Regions from separate parts of the Enterococcus sp. LJL120 genome, predicted to be linked through region 3. Evidence: riboswitches for the same ligand, from Rfam matches in the RefSeq annotation. Region 3 holds a riboswitch; each other region holds the start of a gene.
What was found. Region 3 has a riboswitch for thiamine pyrophosphate ahead of tenA (thiaminase II). Riboswitches for the same ligand answer to the same signal wherever they lie in the genome.

Region 1: linked by a shared signal. The riboswitch ahead of thiT (energy-coupled thiamine transporter ThiT) and the one ahead of tenA (thiaminase II) in region 3 are both predicted to bind thiamine pyrophosphate.
Region 2: linked by a shared signal. The riboswitch ahead of thiW (energy coupling factor transporter S component ThiW) and the one ahead of tenA (thiaminase II) in region 3 are both predicted to bind thiamine pyrophosphate.

The regions. Positions count from the first base shown of each region.
Region 1 covers NZ_JBTXLV010000002.1:134,562-140,427, forward strand. Annotated here, with positions in the region: gene ACYSNU_RS03800 (patatin-like phospholipase family protein) at 1-197, opposite strand, end outside; gene ACYSNU_RS03805 (class A sortase) at 248-1,012, opposite strand; gene ACYSNU_RS03810 (hypothetical protein) at 1,352-2,134, shown strand; TPP riboswitch at 2,186-2,286, shown strand; gene thiT (energy-coupled thiamine transporter ThiT) at 2,331-2,933, shown strand; gene ACYSNU_RS03820 (hypothetical protein) at 3,128-3,319, opposite strand; gene ACYSNU_RS03825 (helix-turn-helix domain-containing protein) at 3,431-4,108, opposite strand; gene ACYSNU_RS03830 (helix-turn-helix transcriptional regulator) at 4,703-5,494, opposite strand; gene ACYSNU_RS03835 (PTS cellobiose transporter subunit IIB) at 5,859-5,866, shown strand, end outside.
Region 2 covers NZ_JBTXLV010000002.1:8,976-14,841, reverse strand. Annotated here, with positions in the region: gene ACYSNU_RS03235 (dihydrofolate reductase family protein) at 1-209, shown strand, start outside; gene ACYSNU_RS03230 (HIRAN domain-containing protein) at 319-663, shown strand; gene ACYSNU_RS03225 (VOC family protein) at 735-1,136, shown strand; TPP riboswitch at 1,187-1,275, shown strand; gene thiW (energy coupling factor transporter S component ThiW) at 1,544-2,032, shown strand; gene thiM (hydroxyethylthiazole kinase) at 2,013-2,858, shown strand; gene thiE (thiamine phosphate synthase) at 2,861-3,490, shown strand; gene thiD (bifunctional hydroxymethylpyrimidine kinase/phosphomethylpyrimidine kinase) at 3,491-4,324, shown strand; gene ACYSNU_RS03200 (NADH-dependent flavin oxidoreductase) at 4,410-5,498, shown strand; gene rpsN (30S ribosomal protein S14) at 5,694-5,866, shown strand, end outside.
Region 3 covers NZ_JBTXLV010000001.1:271,292-277,157, reverse strand. Annotated here, with positions in the region: gene ACYSNU_RS01375 (acyl-ACP thioesterase domain-containing protein) at 1-371, opposite strand, end outside; gene ACYSNU_RS01370 (hypothetical protein) at 641-901, shown strand; TPP riboswitch at 1,122-1,223, shown strand; gene tenA (thiaminase II) at 1,302-1,979, shown strand; partial or broken gene ACYSNU_RS01360 (MIP/aquaporin family protein) at 2,051-2,700, opposite strand; gene ACYSNU_RS01355 (GNAT family N-acetyltransferase) at 2,897-3,307, opposite strand; gene ACYSNU_RS01350 (C1 family peptidase) at 3,708-5,036, opposite strand; gene ACYSNU_RS01345 (hypothetical protein) at 5,234-5,662, opposite strand.

The DNA.
Region 1 (5,866 bases), on a different contig from region 3:
GCCTCTGCTGTTTTTTGATAAGAGAAAAAGAAATGGCAGCTGGCTGTTTCCACAACAGCCGCCAACTTTCCTGACTGCGCTAACAGCTTACGACGTGCTTCGCTGTGGCTGCCAAAAAAAGGCCAAACGAGTTGGCCTTGATTTAAACGATTTTTCCATTGGGTGTCTTCTGATTGATAAAGTGGCGAAAACTTCATGTCCATCTCCTAGCTCTTCATTTGGCAGTTACTTTTTAATTAATCTGCGACTAATACGTGTTGGCACTAATATCAAAGGCCGCCGTCATATCCGATGTAGCATCTGCAATCGGGGTTACTGATGCCAACTCGCCTTGAACGATTAACCGATTGGTGCCGGCGCCATCGCCACAGGTCAATAACGTGACAATCGTTCTTCCGGGAACATCATCTAAGACATAGGAATCGGTCGGCTGCACGATTTCAATATTGTAAATAGTATAGGTATAAATATTTTCTAAGTCAGTTAGATAAATGATTTCACCTTCTGAAACTCTCGTTAAAGGCCGGAATAATAAATCAGCATTGGCGGCACGGTGACTGGCCAGCCCGTAATTGCCTTCCCCCATCACTTGATTTTCTTTGGTGGTGCCAGCCCCATAAAAGAGGGCATTGTACTCAACACCTTTAAAAATCGGCAGGTTAATCCCCACTGAGGGCACTGCTACCGCCCCGATGACCGCAAAATCCGAATCTGAAAATTGGTCTTGGATAACCGCCTCCGTGCTAATGGCGGAAACCTGATCATAATCAAAGGTCGCCTGGGCATCTTGATTTTCAACGATATCATCCCGCGTATAATTACCAATTGAATATTGCTCGGTATTGCGGGCCATTAAAAAATCTTTAATCTGCTCATTAAAAACTAACGCCAAGCCAGCAACTAGCAACAGCAGCAGAAAAATATTCGACAGCCAGCGGAGCACCGGATTGCGTTTTTTCTTTTTGCGGGTTGGTTGCGGCCGTTTAGCCGAAGCTTTCTTTTTCTTACTCATGACCGTTCCTCCTGTCGATTGCCCTTAAAACAACCAACGTTTTCTTATTGGTATTTTACCACATTTCCTTTAAGATTTCGTAAAACTGCGCTTGTCAGGGAACAGTCTCACAGCCTTGTGAAAAATTTGAAAAACTGAAAAAATTTCCTTCACAAAAACTGAAATTTAATTTTCTTTTTTCATTCGCCGCCAATTCTTCCGCAAAATCGTCAGCTTAATGATAGAATACTGTTGACTTTTGTCTCCTTTGTAACAAAATCTTAAAAGAAAAGAAATACCTAATGTAATGAAAACAAGGTAAAATAGAATTAGCATAATCTAGGATGGGGAGGGGTTTAATTGAACAGCAATATTTGTGTCCACATCGACACATTGAATAACACCGTTTTAACGCGGGGCATCTATGCCAGCGACTTTTTTGCTGCCATCACCCACCAGCCTAAGAATTTATTATTATTAGATACCGCGACAACTATGGGGGAATTTGAATCCCATACCGGTATGAAGATGATTAAAGGGACCGAGGCCGTCATCAATTACGGCCAGCAATGGCAACGGCGGGGACCCAGCAGTCAAAACAAGTGGATTGATTTTAATGATGTGACGATGCTCAAAGAATTAACACCGATTGAAATTTCTGAATTATTGTATCTCGGCCACACACAGCACCCGCTGCGTTCGCCGTTTTTCTATAAGCTGCAAAATAATTTTGTCTACTTTGACGGCAGCGGCTATTTTAGCAAGACCTATTACCGCTACTTAGATGAATTTTTCCAAGTCTTGGCGAAAAAAATCACGACAATTTTACAGCCGCGGGTCAATGAACGCCGCTCGATTTTCCGCCGCAGCAGCGCAGTTGAGCCGATTCCAACAAGTCAGCTGAAAACCTTGAAGCACCTCTTTCAAGAGGGCATTTCCTTTAGCTTTGATAAGGCGGAATACACCAATCAATTATTTAAAATACCCATTTACGTCGTGGAAGATCGCTTCTGGAAGTCGCAATCAGCCCAAGCAAGTGAGCAGCTAGCAGCTTCGATTACTTACAACGCCAATGAAAAAAGCTGGCAAATCGCCATTGAAAATGACGATTTAAATTATTTAATCAACCAAAATGCAAATTAATTGCTCGCTAAAGTATATTATCTGTGATAAAGTAAATGCATAATTAAATACAACTTTGCAAAGGGGAGCCCTTGTGGCTGAGATTGAGTAATACTCTAAACCCTCGTACCTGTTTCGGTTATTCGAGCGTAGGAATTGTAATGGTCAGACGACACGTCCAACCTCTTCTTTGCATAGACCAAGGGAGAGGTTTTTTATGTCGAAAAAAATGGATATTCGGGTGTGGGTCGAAGGAACATTGGTGGCGGCCATGGCAATGGCCTTGTCTTTTATTCCGTTGCAATCATTAAACGCTAGTTTAGATTTATCACTGGGAATGGTCCCGTTAGTTTTGTATTCTTATCGCCGCGGCTTAATCCCCGGCCTAACAGCCGGCTTTGTCTGGGGCCTTTTAAGCATCGTCTCCGGCAACGCTCTAAAATACATGGTATCAGTACCACAAATTATTTTTGAATATCCCTTCGCCTTTGCTTTCGCTGGCATGGCGGGCATTTTCGCCCGCCAAGTGCAGCAGGCCATCAGCGCTGACAAAACAAAAAAAGCCATCACCTACGTTGTGATTGGCGGCATTGTCGCAGCCTTTTCCCGCTGGTTCTGGCACTTTTGGGCAGGCGTATTCGTCTGGGGCGCTTACGCACCCGAAGGCATGAGCCCTTACTGGTACTCCTTCACGCTAAACGGCGCCAGCTTTTTAATGAACGCCATCTACATCGCAGTTGTTTTAGGCGTGTTGGTTTCAGTAGCTCCTTCATTGTTTGTGGTGAAGACTGCACCGCAGGTTTTTTCGGCGAAGAAGTAAAAAAGATCCTTGCTTTCAATTTGGTGCACTGCCCTCAAAAATTTTGATTTCTTGAGGACAGTGCTTGCCACTAAAAGCAGGGATTTTTTACATTCGATTGTCATATACTCGGGCTGTTTTTCGTGCAGGAATTCCTTCTGGACCTAGCTCAATGGTTAATAGTTGACCAAAATTACCATTCTTAGCAGCCACTTCTAACGTATTATAAATTTCGACTTCTTGATTGGCATACTCCTCGGCCGTGCCAATTTTTCTAAGCCTGCTGTCAAATCTTCCTTTGGAATCACATACAGTTCACCTACCTGCTCAACTAGGGCTACGAAGTCTGTGCCGACATAGCTATCGCCGCCGCTCCAGAAATTCATGTCAAAATATTCAGAAGCCACCTTGACCTGTTCCCAATCCTTTACGTAGGCATAGTTTTCCGTGATATCCGCATAGGAGACGATATTTTCTCCTTAATAAAATACGGGCTCACTTTCATTTGTCTAAGCTCTCTAAAGCCTACGGGGGGATTGCAACTTGTTGGATATAGCGTACCCTTTTGTCCAGTTCGTACTCAAGCTGTCTTTAGAAAAGCCCGCCCCCACCAATTTCTTGCGAATTTTGGCGATTAGCTGTGAAAGTTGGACCAACCGTGAATTTGTCACTTCACCAGGCCAAATTAGCTGACTTAACTGTTCTCGATCAATAAAACTGCCCTGTGCATTAAACAAAATAATAAATACTTTCCGCTCATTTTTGGATAAGCTATCCAAAAATTTCTCTTGGCGAATCTCAATATTTTGCTTTGAGATTCGCTCAGCTAAAGTTGTTTCAGCTTCCGCCATGATATCTTTTAACTCAATTAAAGAAATAGTTTTTCTGATTCTTTTTAAAACCCCAAATTCCTCATGTCCAGCAGTATTTTTCGCTGTATTTTCCTCAGTTACCTGAAGTAAAACAGCATCTGCAGCCTTTGTCGCAGCAATAATTGGTTGGATTTCTTCTTCCAAAAAAATAGTCTGACTAATTATGATAATGGTGAAAATATCCAAATACTTCTGTCCTCGTCTCTTCAAAATACTCTCAAACATGACTTTCGAGCAAAAAACTTCATACCCCAATAGTTGAAGTTTATTTTGAAAATCTGATTCTGATAAAACATCCTTCGTAAGAATCCCTATATGTGCCACCACAACACCTCCTAAAAATTTACCTTTTCTACTCCTTGCTATTACAAAACTTTAAAAAAAAGCAAACATCTACCGATTTTTATTTATCTATGACTATGACTAATTATCAAAAATAAGAAATATCATTTTTGATATGATTCACTAATAATTTTAAAAGCTTTACAATAAAGTGTCAATTTATATTTGACCATTTTAAAGTAATATTTTTTTATATTTCTATATTTATAATGAATTGCAATTATTTTCATCCTTAAATATTCTGTGTACCCTCTCAGATTATAGCAACGAAAAACTGCAATAAAAGCAGTTCCTAAGATAACTATTTAAAAAGTTAAAAGTATTTCCTTTTGAGGAAGAAATCCTCTCCCATTGCAAATACTGAAACGTTTAATCAGGTTCCCAGTTCTATTAAAACTGCAGCCGCTAATTTTTATTATCTTATGATCGAAAAAATTTTTCTGTTCATGTAACTAGTTAGTTGCTTCACTGTCATCTTCTAAGTAAAATTTTTCCCTTCCGTCTCTTCTGGCAACCAATCAAAATCCTAAATCTTCTATTATATACAGAAAAAAACTGCTCAATTACAAGCAGTTTTCAAGTGATATATTTGATGACAGGCCGTTCAGTTAGGACTTTAAAATAGTCCCCACCTGAATCCAAGCTTGCCATGATCGTTTGAAAATCCTCAGCCTCCTGATGGTTTTTAATTGGAACAAAATCGTAATTGCCTTGTTTGGTTCGATAACTATAGGCCCATGGATTGCCGGCTGCCAGTTTAGTGCTGTAGGCTTTCCCGAAAACAAGATATTTCATATCTGTAAATGGAAAGAAATGCAATTTGTCCTCAGCCAGCCATTCCATAATTGAGAAAGAACCGATGCCTTTCTCATTCAGCCAATATAGTTGATAATTGTAAACGGGAAATAGTTTCAGAAATTGCTGGGCTTCCCCATTGTTTACTGGTACATATGGGCCGAAATAACCGGGGATAATCGCTTCTTGAACAATTTGTAGCCAGTACAAATTTTCAAAAAAATCAGGTTCGACGGTTAATTTATCGGTAAAAAACTGTTGGAGGAATTGCTCTTTTTCCTCCGTTAAAACGGCATCTCTATTAAATGCCGTCAAAAACCTTTGCTGCAAGTTCGTTGCGCTTAATGGTTGTAGCATCCTCTTTCGCTCCTTTGCCACCTCAAGCAAATCATCCACTGAAAATTTATAAAATGCAGCCAAAATTTTAAGGCTGTGCAAGTCTGGTTGGCTTTTATCCAGCTCCCATTTGGACAGAGTTTGGCGGGAGATTTTTAATTTTTCAGCAACCTCTGCTTGGGTTAAATTGTGTTCGCTGCGAATCTTTTTTAATTGTTCACCAATGGTTACTGTCATCTTAAACCGCCTCCACTCAAGTTTTCAAGGACTATTCGGGCAAAAATTCATTGCAGTCGCTTTTAAGCTGTGCAACAGAACGTTGCTTTCTTGATTTAACTATAAACTAGCATAAAGAACAGCGCAAATCGCCTATGAAGAAGTAGAATTCTTCCTTTGAAAATCATTTAAAAATTTTGGAGAGGTCTGCTAAACACTTCTTCCTCTATCTTTTTATACCTTCTAAACAACTTCCGTAATGAAACGGAAAATTTTTACATACTAAAAGAAAACGCTTTCTGATATGCTTTTTCTATCTAATGAGTCATTTTTTTAGTCTCGTGCTTTAATAATATTTTACTCATTTATCTTAAGGAGGAACACTATGAAAAA
Region 2 (5,866 bases), on a different contig from region 3:
AAATGATTTGGATTGTCGGCGGTGGTGGCCTTGTGACCGAGCTGATTCAAGCAGACTTGATTGATGAATGGTGGATTCAGATTACCCCGATTTTACTAGGCAAAGGCAAACGCCTTTTTGAAGAAGCGGACTACCAGCAGCGCTTAAAGCTAGTGGATACGACAATCATGGGAGAATTTGTTGAGCTGCATTATCAGCGGGAAAAATAAAATAAAAAGATTGCGGGAATTTTTTTAAAATAGTCAGCTATTGCCGATGAAGGCTACCGCTTCCGATAACTTTTGTTATAATAAAAGAAAAGGAGGCGCTTTTAAAATGATGAATGAATTCAAAAAAAGTGAACCAAGTCGCCATTTCAGCGACTTTCATTTGGCCGGCTTTGCCTATTGGGATGGGATTCATGTGGCAGAAGAGTTGAACTGGGGCAAGCCAGTGACGCTTCAGGCTGAACCGGACAATCCCCACGATCCTGAAGCTGTGGCGGTTTATTATCAAGATAAGAAAATTGGCTATGTACCTAGGGGCAAAAATCAAGTGCTCAGCCAGCTCTTATATTATGGCTACGGCGAAATGTTTGAAGCCTTTATTCAAGCTGTCAATAAAGACAGCCATCCTGAACGCCAATTTCGCGTTGTTGTGATGCTCAAGGATGGCCGGAAGTAAAAATTCAAAGCAGATATTTTTACAAAATGGTGGAAACTTGTGATACTTGTCTAAAAAAAGGAGGTGTTCTAATGAGTACAATGGTTTTTGTAAACTTTCCAGTAACAGATTTGACTCGTTCTATCAATTTTTACGAAGCGCTAGGCTTTCAACAAAATCGCGATTTTTCCAATGAGCATTCGGCGGCACTAGTCTGGGACGATAACTTTTGGATTATGCTGTTGACCCATGATTTTTACCAAGGCTTTATTCGGGATAAAAAGATTGCCAATCCCCACACCCACAGTGGATCGATGGTAGCCTTTGGTTTAGCTAGCGGCGATGCAGTCAAAAAATTTGCCGCAACCGCCAAAGCTAATGGCGGCGATTTCTATCATTTGGAGATGGGGATTCCCGAAGAACAGATGGTTCAACTGGAAGTGGAGGACCCTGATGGCAATTTGATGGAGCCGACTTGGATGGCTTTTTCATAAAGACTGGCTTTTCTTTAGCAGACTTGTGCTATACTAAAAACAATTAAATAAAGAAACATTTGGGGTGCACTATGCTGAGATTATACCCATTGAACCTGCCGCAGTTAAAACTGCCGAAGGGAAATGTCAATGACTGAATTTTTTCAGAGGCTGTGACGCTAATCTGTTAACGGAGCCATTTTTAAGTATTCGCTGAGAATATTTTGAAAGTTGCGCTTTGTTGGACTATTGTCGCAGCCTCTTTTTTTTAGCCGCCATTTGTTTTCTAAGTGAATAGAAAATAAATGGCTTTTTGTTGTTGAACTAAAAATTTAAGCTAAGAAATCACTAAGACAGTTAAATCGGAAAATAAGGAGGAACAGATGACCCATTCGCAAAAAGTATTTCGCCTAGCTTTTTTAGGACTGATGATTGCGCTAGATGTCGTGTTATCACCGCTGTTTCGCATTGAAGGGATGGCACCAATGTCCAGCGTTATGAATATTATCGCGGGTGTTTTGCTGGGACCATTTTTTGCAACGGTGATGGCGCTAGTCTGCGGCATTATCCGAATGACCTTATTAGGTATTCCGCCGTTAGCATTAACGGGGGCAGTTTTTGGAGCAGCCTTAGCAGGCATTGGCTTTCGTCTATTTCAAAAACCAATCGGAGCGATGCTGGGGGAAATTATCGGCACAGGTATTCTCGGTTCGATTTTATCCTATCCAGTGATGGTTCTTTTTACTGGTAGTAGCCAAAGTCTTTATTGGTCTATTTATACACCAAGATTTATCGGAGCAACGCTGATTGGTTCCGCCGTTGCGTGGCTTTTGCTGAAAAAAATCAGCCCGCTCCCTAGTTTCAAACGTGTTCAACAAATTTTTGGAGGGAAATCCCATGGAAAACTCAAGGCTTGAAGATTACACTAAAGCACTAGCAGAAATTTTTCCTTTGAAAAAAGGTCCTTTGGTGCAATGTATTACTAATGAAATCACCTGTGAGTCTGTCGCAAATGCCCTCTTATATATCGAGGCCAAGCCGGTGATGGCGGATGATCCGCGGGAGTTTGCTGATTTCTTTAAGCAAAATGATAGCTTGCTGCTGAATTTAGGACATTTATCGCCAGAACGGGAAGCCAATTTACTAGCCGCCGCTGCTTTTGCTGAAAAAACGGCGACGCCAATGGTCATTGATTTAGTCGGCGTTTCTGCTAGTCAGCTGCGCTACGATTTGGCTTGGCAACTGATGACGCACCAGCCGCAAATTGTGAAGGGCAATATATCTGAGCTGCGGCGCTTTTGCCAGTTAACCAGCCACGGCCGGGGCGTTGACGGCAGCCAATTGGATCAGGAAATGATCGCTTTACAGGAATTAGCCGCTGCACTACAAAAAGTTGCGCAAGATTATCCTGAAACGATCTTTTTAGCAACCGGTGTGCAGGATTTATTGGTCAACAAAAACGAGTGCCTGCTTTTGAAAAATGGTGTCTGGCAGTTGGATAATTTTACCGGAACCGGAGACATTGTCGGTGCTTTAGCAGCTGCCTTTTTAGGCAGCGGGCAAAGGACGATTGTGGCAGCGCTGGCCGCTGTGACCTATTTCAATTTATGCGGTGAAGCTGCCAGTCAAACATTGAGAGCGCCAGAGGCTTTGGCTGATTTTCGCCAGGAGACCCTCAATCAATTGGCGCTGTTAAAGGAGCAGCCGCTCTGGTTTGAAAAGTTAAAGGGGAGTGTTTTATGAAGATGGAAAAACTACTGAAGCTTTATCTTGTGACAGGAGCATTTGATTTATCCGAGGCGCAATTTTTGTCGGTGATTACAGAGGCCTGTGAAAATGGCGTCACTTTAGTCCAGCTGCGGGAAAAAACCTTAACCACCGGCGATTTTTTTAACTTAGCGGTCAAGGTGAAAAAAATTACCGACACCTATCAGATTCCTTTGATTATTAATGATCGGGTTGATATTTGTCTGGCTGTCGATGCCGCTGGTGTGCATATCGGCGATGATGAATTACCGGTGGCGGTGACGCGACAATTAATCGGCGATAAAATTTTAGGGGTGTCGGCAAAGAGCGTGGCTCGGGCTGAAGAAGCGCAAGCCAGTGGAGCGGACTATCTGGGAGTTGGGGCGATGTTTCCCACGAAAACCAAAGACAGTCCTGTCACGCCATTAAATACTTTGAAGGATATCACAGCAACGGTTGCCATTCCGGTGGTAGCAATTGGCGGCATTAATGAAACAAATCTACAGACTTTCTCAGGCAGCGGGATTGCCGGTATCGCAGTGGTCAGTGAGATTATGAAGGCTGATCAAGTGGCCGAAAAAGTCCGCAGCTTAAATAAAAAAATGAATGAATTATTGGAGGAGAAATAAATGGAAAATAGAACTCCGCAAGTCGTCACAATTGCCGGCAGTGATTCTGGGGGCGGTGCCGGTATTCAGGCGGATTTAAAAACGTTTCAAGCCCGCCATGCATTTGGCATGAGCATTATCGTGGCCTTGACTGCCCAAAATACCTATGGGGTCCAAGATAGCCTGGCGATTCCCAGCGGATTTATTGATGCTCAATTTTCATCTTTAGCCGCCGATTTTGCTATCAAAGCTTGCAAAACAGGAATGCTGGCAGACATTGAGCGGGTGGAAACCGTCGTTGAAAATTTGAAAAAATATGATTTTGGACCATTAATTGTTGATCCGGTGATGATTGCAAAGGGTGGTCATCCTTTATTGCAGGATGCGGCAGTGGCTGTTATCAAAGAAAAATTACTCCCGCTTGCAACAGTTATCACGCCTAATTTACCGGAGGCCGAAGTGATCTTAGGCAGAGAAATCAAAACAGCCGCCGAGATGATTCAAGCGGCTAAAGATATTCAAGCCATAGGCGCCAAAAATGTAATCATCAAAGGCGGGCATAGTGCCGATCCACAGGCCGCCGATTTTATTTTATTGGCCAATCAAAAAGCATTTTGGCTGAAAACGCCCCGAGTGGAAACTGAAAATACCCACGGGACCGGCGATACCTTCTCGGCCTGCATCGCCGCAGAATTAGCTAAAGGGACCGACTTAGAAACTGCGATTTTTATTGCCAAAGGGTTTATTCAAGGCGCAATTACCGAGGGAATCTCAGTGGGACATGGTCACGGCCCAACCAACCATTGGGCCCAACCAAGTGAAGCGGTTGAGCTTATAATAGAAGAAAATCTATAATCGACCTGACAATCAGCAGACTAAATTTTTGCTGATTGTTTTTTTTCATGCTAGATTTGTAGTATTCAAAAAAGGAGCGATTTGCATGACAAAAATTAATCAACCGGTGACACTGAAAAATGGCGTAACCCTGCGCAATCCCTTAATGATGGCCCCAATGACTACGCAAATGAGTTTTTTTAATGGAGTAATCACGCAGGATGAAATTACGTATTATCAAAATCGTAGCCAAGCGATTGGAGCGGTCATCACTGGCGCTGCCAACGTGCAGGTAGTCGGCCAAGGCTGGGCTGGTGAACTTGGCGTCTACGATGATAAATTTATTCCCAATTTAACTAAATTGGCGACGGCGATTAAAGCCGGCGGGGCGAAAGCAATTTTACAAATCTTTCACGGTGGCCGGATGTCGCCAAAAAATATTTTAAATGGTGCTGAGCCGGTTTCAGCCAGCGCCGTAGCGGCCGAACGACCAGGCGCACCGACGCCACGGGCTTTGACCGGTGAAGAAGTTTTACAAGTGATGGCCGATTTTAAGGCGGCTACCAAGCGGGCGGTGGCAGCTGGTTTTGACGGTGTCGAAATCCACGGCGCTAACACCTACTTGATTCAGCAATTTTTCTCTCCTCATTCCAATCGACGGGAAGATGAGTGGGGCGGCAGTCTAGTCAGAAGATTCCATTTTATTGATATCTTAGTCGATGAAATATTGGCGGCCGGTAAAGAAAAGTCAACCGATTTTATCGTTGGCTATCGCTTTTCTCCAGAAGAATATGAAACACCAGGCATTCGCATGGAGGATACTTTATATTTAGTTGACCAATTAGCAGAAAAAAATTTAGATTATCTCCATGTCTCTTTAAATGAGTACCAACGTGTTTCTGTTCAAAAAGAATTCCAAGAAAAAAGTATTGTCGATTATCTACAGGGAAAAATTGCCGGTCGGGTGCCATTAGTAGCTGTTGGCGGCATTGAAGAAGCCGCTGACGTTGAAGCATTGTTGAACCATGCTGATTTAGCTGCGGTTGGTCAGGCTTTGATTATTGATCCTGACTGGGGCGAAAAGGTTTTAAATCAACAGCCAGTTCATCGCGTAAGTGACTTGGATTCCGCTAGCAGAACGCTGCGGGGCACTAGCCTCTGGGATTTTGTTAATACCATTCGTTTAGATAAATAAAATCTGCGAGTAACAATTTTTGACAAATTCCTAAAAAGCTGTTAAATTATTATAATCCAAATCGTAATTATTTCGATTTGTTAATGCGGATGAAATTTTCAGGCTGGGTTCAGAGGAACGTGGATTTAGGCTAAAAGGAAAAGTAGTTTGCAGGATAAAAAATTTAACTTTTAAGAGGAAAAGAGGAGCACTGAGATGGCTAAAAAATCAAAAATTGCGAAAGCAGCAAAACAACGGGCATTGATTGCTCGTTATGCAGATCTCCGTCAAGAATTAAAGGCCAACAATGATTTAGATGGCCTGCGGAAATTACCAAAAGATTCTAACCCTAATCGCTTGAAAAATCGTGACCTAATCGATGGTCGCCC
Region 3 (5,866 bases):
GGCACACTAGTCACTTTGCGGGCTGCCATGTCCATCAAGACAAACACCGACTCAATTGCCACCAGCTCATTGCCAGCCGCATCATGAAACCAAAAGCTACGGTAACAGAAAAATTTATTGTATTCTTTGGCCTCCGTAGTAACTTGGCAAACTTCGCCGACTGTCGGCATTCTTGTGATAGCAATTTGATAATTGGTAATTACCCAACCTAAGCCCAGCTGATGGATATATTCATTCCCTCGATTAAACAACGCACTCTGATCTTCTGAAACCTTGACGGCAACACTTAAGAGTGCTGGAAAGGTCATCTGCTGATTGACATCACATTCATAAAAGGTTACTTCATGCTCTTTTGTATATTTTTTAGCCACAAACCTGCCTCCTCTTTCCTAATCGCAAATTTTGCGACAAAACTAAAGCTTCAATTCATTTTAGCAAATCTAGGAAACTATCAAAAGAAAATCCGAAAAAAATTATCGCTTTTGCAACTATTTTTGAAAGGATTTCAAAGTTAGTGCTAGTTAAATCTCGTCCGGTCGCTTTTTGCCAACTGCAAAATCTTTTTATTTCACTGTTGAAGCAGATTGTTTCGATAAATATGATTTGTTTGCTATTCTTTTACAAGGAGAGGAGGGAGAAAATGATTTTCTTGCATATTGTATTAGGAATTATTGCCTTTGCTGCATCCGTTAGCCTTGTAGTTGGTTTCCGTGATGTGATGGATCAGTTAAACGGCTTGCAAAAATTTGGTATCATCGGCTCTTTTATCGGAATTATCGGTTCCGCAGTGTTAGGCTTTATGTCTGCCAAAGTGGATATCAGCTTAATTTTCTTAACGTTAGCATTATTAGCAGTCTTCACGATTGTTTTATTTAAGAAAAAAGCACCAAAACAAGATTAATTTTTGCACTTATTTTATAGACTGCTAGCAAACAGTTGGCCTATCTTGAGAAACCATTTCTAATTTTTCACTTTATCGATCTTCAAAGATTGGTAAAGTTTCAAAAATTTTAAAACGGCTTTCCTCCAGATAACCACCGCAGCTAGCGGTTTATTTTTTTGCTTATTCTTGACTTCAATCTGACATCTGTTAGCATATTATTTAGCAAGACAAATAAAAAAATTTCTACTAGGGGCGCCTGCGGGCTGAGATAAACAAAAGTTTAGCACCCTTAGAACCTGAACTGGTTAGGACCAGCGGAGGGAAGTAGAGTTTAAGCAAGCTGAGGGTCTATCTTTAGCTGAATTAAACATACCATCCTGCGTCACGTCTTTAGAAGGACTTGAGGAGGATTTTTTTTATGAGATTTACTGAAGAATTGCGCTTGGCAACAGAAGAAAGTTGGCAAAAAAGTTTACATCATCCTTTTGTAAAAGGAATTGTTCACGGTGATTTGCTTCTGGAAAAGTTTAAATTTTATATTTTGCAGGACATTTATTATCTTAAGCATTACGGTAAAATCCATGCCATTGCTGCTTCACAAGCCGAGGATTTTACTCTGACAGCTGTCTTGGCCGAAAAAGCCAAGCTGACTGCTGAAGCTGAGTTAACTGTCCATCAGGAGCACGCAGAAATTTTGAATATCAGCAAGCAGGAAATGCAAGAATTGAAACCGGCTCCTACGGCTTATGCTTATACCTCGCACCTTTATCGTGCCAGCATGAGTGGCAGCTTGGCCCACACGATTGCGGCAATTCTCCCGTGTTATTGGTTGTATGCAGATATCGGTAAGACCTATGCCACAGCGCAACCGGCACCCAAAATTTATCAAAATTGGCTGGCGACCTATGCCAGTGATTGGTTCCAAACTTCAACACAAGAGATGATTGACTTAATGGATGAATTGGCTGCTGCTTTAACTGACCAGCAAAAAGTCAAAATTAAAGAGGACTTTATTCTTTCCAAAGAATACGAGCTAGCTTTTTGGGAGATGGCCTTCACCGGCGAAACTTGGTTATCAGAAAAAAGCTCACACTAATAAAAGAAGTGCCCACAGAAGTTAGTCTTGAATGCTAACTTTTGTGGGCACTTTTCTTTGGTTAAATTTTTTTATTCTTCACTGCCCATTGCTTTACCAGCCAAAGCTGCCAGTGCACCGCCAACTAATGGAGCCAATAAAAAGACCCAGTAATGGCTGAGAGCTGTACCACCGGCGAACAATGCTGGTCCTAAGCTTCTTGCGGGATTTAAAGAGCCGCCAGTTAAGTTCAAGGCCACAATAATTAAAAGGCTAAGACTAAACCAATTGCAATTGGTGCCATTTGCGCATTACCAAATTGTTTACTGGTGACCATTAAGATAACAAAAATAAATAAGAAGGTAATGATTACTTCCACTAAGAAAGCCATTCCTGCACTGATTTTTGAAAAATCATTTTGCCCGTATTGACCACTTTCTAAACCTAGGGCAGAAATAAACATGGATAACACACCAGAAGCAGCGATTGCTCCTAAAGCTTGGGCGACAATATAAATTAGACCATCTTTGACTGACAATCTCTTATTAATCATCATTGCTGTTGAGACCGCCGGATTAAAATTCCCACCGGAAACGCCACCTACCGCATAGGCCATAATCGTGATGGCTAAACCAAAGCTCAAGCCAATTGCCAAAGTATCCCCTTGGGCAATCACAACTGTGCCGGTTCCTAAAAACACCAGCATAAAAGTTCCTAAAAATTCTGCAAAATACTTTCTCATCGCTTCCACACCTTTTCTTAAACTGAAATAATTGCAGAGTTAATATAACACAAGTTTTAGAAAAAATTAAAGGATAAGTCTTTGAGAAAGCGTTTTAAATTATCTTTAAAACAGTAATTAAAAGCGAACGTTTTCTTTTTCTGTTTCTTTTAAATAAATGAGAAAATATAACATTTTTTTGATAAACAAAAAATACTTAGCAGGTCAAGACCATAATAATTTCTCCATTGTCCGGATCAACTTGATGTGTATTCACAAAACCAGTCGCTTCATAAAATTGAAAAATTTTTTTATTTTCCCGATGAACGCTTAAAAGAATCTGAGTTACAGACCAATTTTGTTGCAAGTAATCAAGTAATTTTTTCATAAATCTTTGGCCGTAACCCTGATGCTGAAATTTTTGATCAATCATCAAGCGGTCAAGCCAAATTGTCTTCGTTTTTTCATCAAAAGCCCCCACCATCGCAAAGCCAACAATGATTTCACCATCTTGCAAAGCTAGAGGAAGCCAATTAAGCGATTTGTCATAAGCCGCTTCTAATAAAGAGTCTTTATTTGTTTCGATATAATTTTTTTGGTCAGTTGTTACTGACAAATTTGCTACCACACGCCAATTTTCTTCGGTAATTTCTTTTAGATATAAGATAAAAAACACTCCAATCTGAATTTATAAAGCAGTTTTTATTTAAAGATAGTACATGCGTGTCTTGGAAATGAAGTGTTAAGTTAGTTTGCTCGTTTTAGTGCTCAACACCAAAAAAATTTCTGACAACGACGAACTAAGCAAACGAAAATCCGGTCAACTGAAACGGAAATCATCGGCCCTTGTAATCTAAGTCAAAATGCAAGTTCATTTTTCCAAAGGGCTCTGAAACAATATTTGTCGCTGATTTCAATTTCTAATAAAAAGACCTGCTAAAGCTCAAAACTGAGTTTTAACAGGTCTATCATTTTATAAATTTGGCCCTTTTTTGGCCCTTTTTCTTTACTAGGGTTCAAAAACCTTATTACGCCAATGCTCCCATTGGGTCCCATGGTGCTAAAACAGTTGGTTTGGCATCAAAGGCTGCCAGTTGCTCGTCAGATAAAAATTCTCGACGGACAACGATTTGATAGGTGTATTCGTCCATCCAAGCATCGCTCATTACGAAGAAGCCTTTGTCGCCGACTTTTTCACCCCAGCTATTTTCAACTTTCCATTTAGTTGATTGGCCGTCAACGATGTCAACACCAGTCAAGACCATCGCATGGGTCATCAAACTTTCACCATAATCCAAACGGTCCGCTTTAGTCATCGTGAAGCTAGTGTCAAAAAGGCTGTTCATGTCATAGGCATCTAACGCCATGATACCAGTATCACGTTTGGAAGATTGACCGACATCGCAACCAAACCAAACGGATTCCCCTTGTTCCAGTTGGGCAATCGCTAGCTTTTTAAAAGTGCTCATATCAACGTTCAGATATTTTACAGCTTTAGCGCCGACCACATTGCCAAGCATTTCCACTGTGTAGGATTTGTTGTAAGGCTTATCGGCAGTTGGTGCATTGATGATGCTGACATATTGATCCAAATCAACGCCAACATATTTATCATAAAAACTCTTCGGTGTTAAGCCGCGATCTAAATAATAATTTTTATCGGCATCCCGGTATTCAAAGTCGAAGGTTTCCGGTGGTGTGCCTAAAGAAATTGCCAAGAAATTATAAACGCCCTCTAGCATTTTTTCTTTGGTAGCTTGGATTTCTTCACTAGAGGCACCATCTGCAACTAATGTCCGCAAGGCAACGGCATCTTTACGTAATAATTTATTTAAATAGTTGTTCAAATCCCGTGAGCTTGAACTATTTTTGCTTTCAGGCATAGCAGCTTTTGGCACGACGCCATATTTTTGGAATAAGGCCACAATCATATCCCATTGGCCGCCATCTTGTTGGGGAGTTGCCAGTAAAAAGGCAACCTTGCGACTAGTTAATTCCTCTTTGGCAGTCGCTAAAATATTTTCATAGAAGTAATTCGCCTTTTCATATTTGTCCCAAAAGAAAGTATAGTTTTGCGATAACTCAAAGTCTTTTAAGTCAAAGCTGTTAATCATTTTGTGGCGGAAAGTATTCAATGCCGCAAACATCCAGCAACGGCCAGATTGCATTTGATTAGCAACTTTACCAGTCGCTAAATCTGTTGAAAATACCGGCACGTTATTGACGTTGCCTTCTAAAGTTTCTCCGCTAGCACTGATTCCATTTTTGACGACAGCTCTTTGCAGGGCAGTTTGTTTGTCATTTTTGGCAAACGCAGCAGCGAAGCCAGCTGTTAATTCTTTTTTAATTTCTGACATCTTTTCCATTCCTCTCAATTTTCGTGAACTACTGATTGCCAGTCTTTACCGAATTTTTTTGATTGCGTCTGGCTTTATACCATTTCATCTTACTCTTTGCGTTAAAAGATTTCAATCATTTACTGCATACAAAAAGGCAGAAAAAACTGCGATTAACAGTTTCTCTGCCTTAATGGGTAAATACATTCGATAATGCCTTACTCAATATATTCAGTCTCATCTAAAGCCTTCATTAACAGTCCTAAACGAATAATACCAATTTTATTTTCATCAGACGCATATTTGCGGGCATTTTTTAAGGTGAGGATTTTAATCTTCCGTTCTTCTTCCTCTGCTTCATCAATTCTTAATTCCACATTGTTTAAAGCGTCGCAAATTTCATCCTTTGTATAAAACACCGTGTCATGGGTCCGAATTTTTTGGCGTTTGGCTTCTTTAGTTAAAGTAAAAGCCAATTTCAAGCGCATATTTGTTAAATCCTTCAATGGAGCTTGGGCTTCGGTTGTGCGGTAGCTGCGAATCTCCTGTTGATTAACGCCAGTGTGGCGGGCAATTTCATTGCTGCTAACATCTGATTCTAATAGACGTTTGACTAAAGTTGGATTGACTACAAATGATTCTCTCATAACTTTTTACCTCCTTTTTCTTTATACTTTTATTTTACTCAGATTGAATGAAAGTATTAGTTTTTTGATTGTCAGACAGATTTTATCATAAAAAAGAAATATAAAAAGATAACAAAATAAAAAAACAGCCATCTTTCCAGACCCCAGAAAAATCGTTATGAAATAAGGAATTCAAAACAACTTTATCTAAAATTTTTGCTTTTA